DNA from 2 places in the Rhizobium sp. AN6A genome. Region 2 is predicted to be linked to the other one. Evidence: predicted binding sites of a transcription regulator. Region 2 holds the regulator's gene; the other holds the start of a gene.
What was found. The regulator PhoB, encoded in region 2, activates phosphate uptake and scavenging genes when phosphate is short. The targets are predictions, from matches to a motif close to TGTCATNNANCTGTCAT.
Positions count from the first base shown of each region.

Region 1: a site for PhoB is predicted at 1,986-2,002, ahead of CRO62_RS23330 (DapH/DapD/GlmU-related protein). Genes of this name have one in related genera too.

Region 1 covers NZ_OCNC01000004.1:2,184,067-2,187,479, forward strand. The annotation lists gene ppx (exopolyphosphatase) at 1-1,268, shown strand, start outside; gene CRO62_RS23330 (DapH/DapD/GlmU-related protein) at 1,316-1,948, opposite strand; gene CRO62_RS23335 (hypothetical protein) at 2,136-2,450, opposite strand; gene CRO62_RS23340 (hypothetical protein) at 2,627-2,974, opposite strand; gene CRO62_RS23345 (esterase-like activity of phytase family protein) at 3,134-3,413, opposite strand, start outside.
Region 2 covers NZ_OCNC01000004.1:1,518,335-1,521,747, reverse strand. The annotation lists gene CRO62_RS19960 (GcrA family cell cycle regulator) at 1-449, shown strand, start outside; gene phoB (phosphate regulon transcriptional regulator PhoB) at 750-1,433, opposite strand; gene phoU (phosphate signaling complex protein PhoU) at 1,465-2,190, opposite strand; gene pstB (phosphate ABC transporter ATP-binding protein PstB) at 2,289-3,104, opposite strand; gene pstA (phosphate ABC transporter permease PstA) at 3,119-3,413, opposite strand, start outside.

The sequences.
Region 1 (3,413 bases), 670 kb from region 2:
AGCTCTACGTGCTGGCGACAGCGGCAGCGCGTGAAGCGGAAAACGGCCCGGATTTCATCCGTGAAGCCGAAGCCATACTTGGTTGCGAGATCGAGGTACTGTCCGGGGAAAAGGAAGCGCTTTATTCCGCCTACGGCGTGATCAGCGGTTTCCACGACCCGGATGGCATTGCAGGCGACCTGGGCGGCGGTTCGCTGGAACTCATCGACATCAAGGGCAAGAACTGCGGCGAGGGCATCACCCTGCCGCTCGGCGGCCTTCGGTTGTCGGAGCAATCGGATGGCTCGCTGGAGAAGGCGACGACCATTGCCCGCAAGCACGTCAAATCCTTCGCAAAGCTGCTGGCGGCCGGCGAGGGGCGTACCTTTTATGCCGTGGGCGGCACGTGGCGAAACATCGCCAAGCTGCACATGGAGATCACGGGTTATCCGCTGCACATGATGCAGGGATATGAATTGCCGCTGGCGGAAATGTTGAATTTTCTGGAAGAAGTCATCGTCTCCAGGGACAGCAAGGACCCGGCCTGGCAGGCGGTCTCCAAGAACCGCCGTTCGCTTCTGCCGTTCGGCGCCATCGCCATGCGCGAAGTTCTAAAGGCAATGAAGCCGGCAACGATCGCCTTTTCGGCGCAGGGCGTGCGCGAAGGTTATCTTTATTCGCTGCTGACGGAAGCGGAGCGGGATACCGACCCGCTGCTGGTCACGGCCGACGAGCTTGCCATTCTGCGTGCCCGTTCGCCCGAACATGCGCGAGAACTGGCCGACTGGAGCGGCCGCACCTTTCCGGTGTTCGGCATCGAGGAGACGGAAGAGGAAAGCCGTTACCGGCAGGCGGCCTGCCTTCTGGCCGATATCAGCTGGCGCGCACATCCGGACTATCGCGGCCTGCAGGCGCTCAACATCATCGCCCACTCCTCCTTCGTGGCGATCACCCATCCGGGCCGCGCCTATATCGCGCTTGCCAATTATTACCGCTTCGAAGGGCTGAACGACAACGGCACCACACAGCCGCTCGCCGCCATGGCGGGTGACCGCCTGCTGGAACTCGGCAAGTTGCTCGGCGGCCTGCTGCGCGTCGTTTACCTCTTCTCAGCCTCCATGCCCGGCGTCGTCGATCACCTGAAATTCCGCAAATCCGCCAATCCGGATCTGGATCTGGAATTCGTCGTACCACACGCCTATTGCGATTTTGCCGGCGAGCGTCTGGACGGACGCCTGCAGCAACTGGCGAAACTAACGGGCAAGCGGTTGGCGTTTGTGTTCGAGTAACGGGCAGGCGCCGGCCATTTGGTACCACAGACAGTTGTGGGACTATACTAGGACCAGCGCTGACAAAAGGCTTCGATATCGCTTGATTGAAAGTCGGCTAGCCGCGCCATGATCGTCTCGAAGGGCCAGTCCCACCAGGCGATCTTGGCAAGCTTCCCCGCCACGGTTTGCGAAAACCGCTCGCGAATGATCTTCGCGGGAACACCGCCGACGATGGTGTAGGGCGGCACGTCCTTGGTGACGACCGCGCCTGCTGCGAGCACGGCGCCGTCTCCAATCTTCACGCCCGGCAGCACGATGACCCCGTGACCGATCCAGACATCGTGACCGATGATGGCGCGATCCTCCTTGCGGCGATCGAAAAAAGCGCCGTCGCGTACCGCATCTGTAGCGTAATATTCCGGGCAGTAGCTGAAACGGTGCATGGACGGTCGGTCCATTGGATGGTTCGGTGCGCCAACCCTGATGTCCGCGGCAATAGCGCAGAATTTCCCGATTGTCGCATCACCGACAATACAACGGGGTCCGAGGTAGGAGTAATTCCCGAGTTCGACGTTGTGCAGAGAGGTATCGGCCAAAATTTCGCAGCAGCTACCTATGTTCGAGTCCCTTATGCTTGCCGTCGAATGGATAACTGTCTCTGCAAGCTTGGGGCGATTGAGTTGTGCGGTTGAGTGCATGCCTGTCTCCGGATTTCGGCCTGCGTAACCGGGGACTATGAAGGGCATGTGACGTGAAATTGCGAAGGCAAGCTAATTAGGCCAGATATCCTTTTGAAATGCAGATCGTGCGCGCGCTTTGCGTGGAACGAAATCTGTCTTCACACAGCGCCGTCAGTCGCCGGAACCATCCGCAGTCGCAGCTTTTTTACTTCCAGTAATGGTCGGATATGTTTTGAGCGTTCTGGATGATGTGACGCGCGACTTCGGGGTCTCCGCCCTCGAATGTTTCCAGGTCGGCTCCGCATTGCAGCAGGAAAAGCTGCTGGTGTGCGACAGCGGCAAAATAGTCATGAGGCGGTGGCTGTATTTCAGAGCCGATTGACTGGAGTTCGTCGGCAGCCTGTTTGCTTGCACGCTCAAGCGCTGCGAAAATAGTGGACACCATCGCCGATTCTGTCCGTTGCAATATATCCTGAACCTGCCGTTCGGCGGGCGTCAGGACCGGGCAGCTCTCACTCATCGCACAACTCTCCTCTCGGCACGCCTTGTTTACCTGCGGTACTATGCCATGGATTGTGTCTGCTTTGGGAGGAGAAGCTGAAGTTGTGGATTTGAAACCGCAAACGAAAAACACGACAGACCGAAACCGGTTTGTCGCCGAGACAAACCGGTCGCCTCGCCACAAGCCGTTATTATTCAGCAGTGCCCCAGCGCCTTCCTGATACAGGCGCTGAGATAGGCATATTGCAGGGGCGTGGCCCTTGCCATCGCCTCCGTGCGGGTGGCGGGCCTGTCCTCGTAACCGACCGGAATATCGAACTGGGTGAAGGTGAAATCCCAGCGGGTGCCGTTGACGATATTGTAGAAATGGTCGGCGCCGCTAACGACGGTTTGGGCGAGGTCGCCACCGAAAATATCTTGCACCACAAGTGCTGTAACGCCGCCTTGCCCCCTGGCTGGGTTTTCCCTTGACCACAGGCTGCTGGTTTCGAGCGACCAGCTTTTCCTCAGGGCGTAATACAGTCGTTCGGCATTGTCCTGCATGACGGGTCTTTCCTGTTTCGGAACCGGGTTCCGGGTCAGGTTGGGTCGGTACAGGAACGGAGCGCCGCGCTTCCTTTTGCAGGCCGCAGGGACGCTCCGTTCAGTTGAGATTGCGCCAATGCGCTGATGGTACCGGAACGAATTCCGGCACCGTTTTCCTTACTTCGCGTCGAGCAGTTCCTTGACTTCCAGCAGGACGAACTCGTTGTCGTCGGCCTTGTCCAGCGCACGGCCAGCCGAGAAGGGCAGGTTGTTGTCGTTGCCGACGATGATATGGGTGGCGTCGACACGGTCGACATTCTCGATGGTCACGAACGGCATGTCGTAGAAACCGTTGCCCCCGCCCTGACGCTTCCTGTTATCAGGATCGGAGATCTTCAGAAGATCGATATAGCCGATCTTGCGCGCCGCCTTGCCGGCATTGGCGTCGTTGAATTCG
Region 2 (3,413 bases):
GCGGCGTCAGCCGTAATGCCGTGATCGGCAAGGTCCATCGTCTCAATCTGCCGGGACGCGTCAAGGCTGGCGGTCCAGTGACTTCGGCACGCTCCGCGCCGAAGCGCACCGCTGCCCCTGCCCCGCGCACGACCACTTTCGCAGGTCGCGTCAACGCGGCACCGGCGCGCATCCTCACCCGTTCGAACGCGGCAACGGCGCTGCACGAGGAGATCGATATCGAGACCGCGCAGGTTCTCGATTACGTTCCTTCCAAGAACGTTGTCACGCCGATTTCCCGTCGCCTGACGCTGACGGAACTGACCGAGCGCACCTGCAAGTGGCCGGTTGGCGATCCGCTGAAGGACGACTTCCATTTCTGCGGTTGTGAAGCGCTGGAATCTTCGCCCTATTGCAAGTTCCATGCGAAACTCGCCTACCAGCCGGTGAGCGAGCGCCGCAAGGCTTGAGTGTTGCGGCACGCATTCAGCACTCAAAAATTACGGGCCTTCGGGCCCGTTTTTTTATGACGAAAATCAAGCCGCTTTCTGGGGTGGCTTGATGGCAGGGCGCACCCTTTCCCCTTACTATTAGGCGGGCCTCTTCAATCCGGATTTCAACGCGTCGCCGATCTCCTCCGGTCAAAACGGACAATGGCATCGAGTTTGGCGGTATTCATATAAAAAAAGCCCGAAATCTCTTCAGATTTCGGGCTTCCTGATTTCTTTGGTGCACTACTTCGCCAGCGAAACTATCTGGTTCCGCTTCGCTCAGGCTTCCATCGAATATCCCGCACCACGCACCGTGCGGATGACATCCTGCATGTGCGAGAAATTCAGGGCCTTGCGCAGACGTCCGACATGCACATCGACAGTGCGCTCATCGACATAGATATCGTGACCCCAGACGCCATCCAGCAATTGCGAGCGGGAAAACACCCGACCCGGCGACGTCATAAGGAATTCCAGCAAGCGGAATTCCGTCGGGCCAAGGCGCACTTCGCGGCTTTTGCGGTGAACGCGATGGGTCTCGCGGTCCAGCTCGATATCGCCGCATTTGAGCACCGACGACAGAACCTCCGGACGGGCCCGGCGCAACATGGCCTTGACCCGGGCCATGAGTTCCGGCGTCGAAAACGGTTTGACGACATAATCGTCAGCGCCGGTAGCGAGACCGCGAACCCGTTCGCTCTCTTCGCCACGCGCCGTCAGCATGATGATGGGCAGGCGTTCTGTTTCCGGCCGCATTCTCAAGCGCCGGCACAGTTCGATACCGGAGACACCGGGCAACATCCAGTCCAGGATGAGAAGATCCGGAATGCGCTCCTGCAGCCTGATTTCCGCCTCGTCGCCACGGGGTATCGTGTCGACGTCGTATCCCTCAGCCTCGAGATTGTAACGAAGCAGGACGCTCAATGCTTCCTCGTCTTCCACAACTGCAATCTTGGGCACCATATGCTGAACTCCGCAAGCTTCTGCTTGTCTGTTACTCGGTCACCGAACCAAGCGTGTTGGAACTGTCGTCCTTCGGACGCTCGCCCTCCGGCTGGCTGCCGGTGGTCATGTAATAGATCGTCTCTGCGATATTCGTCGCATGATCGCCGATACGCTCGATGTTCTTGGCGCAGAACAGAAGATGCGTGCAGGTGGTGATGTTGCGCGGGTCTTCCATCATGTAGGTCAGAAGCTCCCGGAAGAGCGACGTGTACATGGCATCGATTTCTTCGTCGCGTTCACGGATCGCATTGGCCTTTTCGGCGGAACGCGTGGAATAGACGTCAAGGACTTCCTTGAGCTGCACCAGCGCCAGGTCGGACAGATGCTCGATGCCGCGGGCGAGCTTGCGCGGAACGCCGGTGCCGGCGACAGCGATAACGCGCTTGGCCGTGTTCTTGCCAAGATCGCCGACGCGTTCGAGATCGGCGGCGATACGCAGGGTGCCGATGATCTCGCGAAGGTCTGCCGCCATCGGCTGACGCTTGGCGATGGTTACAATCGCCTTGTCGCCGATTTCGCGCTCAGCGTGGTCGAGAATTGTGTCGTCCGAAATGACTTTCTGCGCGAGCGCCGCATCGGAATTGACGAGCGCGCGCACGGCGTCACCGCACATCTGCTCGGCAAGACCGCCCATTTCAGCGATGCGGCGCGTCAGAAACTTCAGTTCGTCGTCATAGGCAGACAGGATATGCGAATGGGTCGTTGTCTGTGTCATGGTCTATTCCTCCGGCTTGGCCTGCATGCGCGTGCCCAACAGCGGGGCACGGCAGAGGCACCAGTCTTGTACGGTTACGATAAAGCACCGGCCGGGGATCAGCCGAAGCGGCCCATGATGTAGTCCTGCGTGCGCTGGTCGTCCGGATTGGTGAACATCTTGTCGGTTTCGTTTTCTTCGACAAGATGACCAAGATGGAACATGGCCGTACGCTGGGAAACGCGCGCCGCCTGCTGCATGGAGTGCGTGACGATAACGATGGTGTAGTTGGTGCGCAGTTCGTGGATCAGTTCCTCGACCTTCGCAGTCGCGATCGGATCCAGCGCCGAGCACGGCTCGTCCATCAGGATCACTTCCGGGCTGACGGCAACCGCGCGTGCGATGCACAGACGCTGCTGCTGACCACCGGAGAGGCCCGTGCCGGATTCCAGCAAACGATCCTTCACCTCGTTCCAGAGACCCGCTTTCTGCAGGCTATGCTCGACGATCTGGTCCATATCCGCCTTGTTGCGGGCGAGACCGTGGATACGCGGGCCGTAGGCGATGTTCTCATAAATCGTCTTCGGAAACGGGTTCGGCTTCTGGAACACCATGCCGACGCGGGCACGCAGTTCCACGACGTCGATCTGCTGATCGTAGATATCGTCGGTATCGAGCGTGATCTTGCCGGTGACCCGGCAACCGTCGATCGTGTCGTTCATGCGGTTCAAGGTGCGCAGGAAAGTGGATTTACCGCAACCGGACGGGCCGATAAGTGCAGTCACCGTGTTTTCGCGGACATTGAGGTTCACGTCGTAAAGCGCGCGCTTTTCGCCGTAATAAACCGAAACGTCCTTGCCGATCATCTTGTATGAGACTTCATTCATTTTCTTGTCCAGCGCCTTTTCAACTGCTGCTTCCGACAACATGTTCATTGCTCTAGCTCCCTCTACCAGCGCCGCTCAAAGCGGCGACGCAACAGGATTGCGCCAACATTCATGAGAATGAGGAACAGAAGCAGGATGATGATAGCGCCAGATGTCCGTTCGACAAAGGCACGCTCAGCTTCGTTCGCCCACATGTAAATCTGCACCGGCAGGGCCGTGGACGGATCCATAGGCGTTGTCGGATAGTTCGCGACGAATGCCACCATGCCGATCAGAAGCAGCGGCGCCGTTTCGCCCAGTGCGTGGGCGAGACCGATGATGGTGCCGGTCAGAATGCCAGGCATTGCCAGCGGCAGG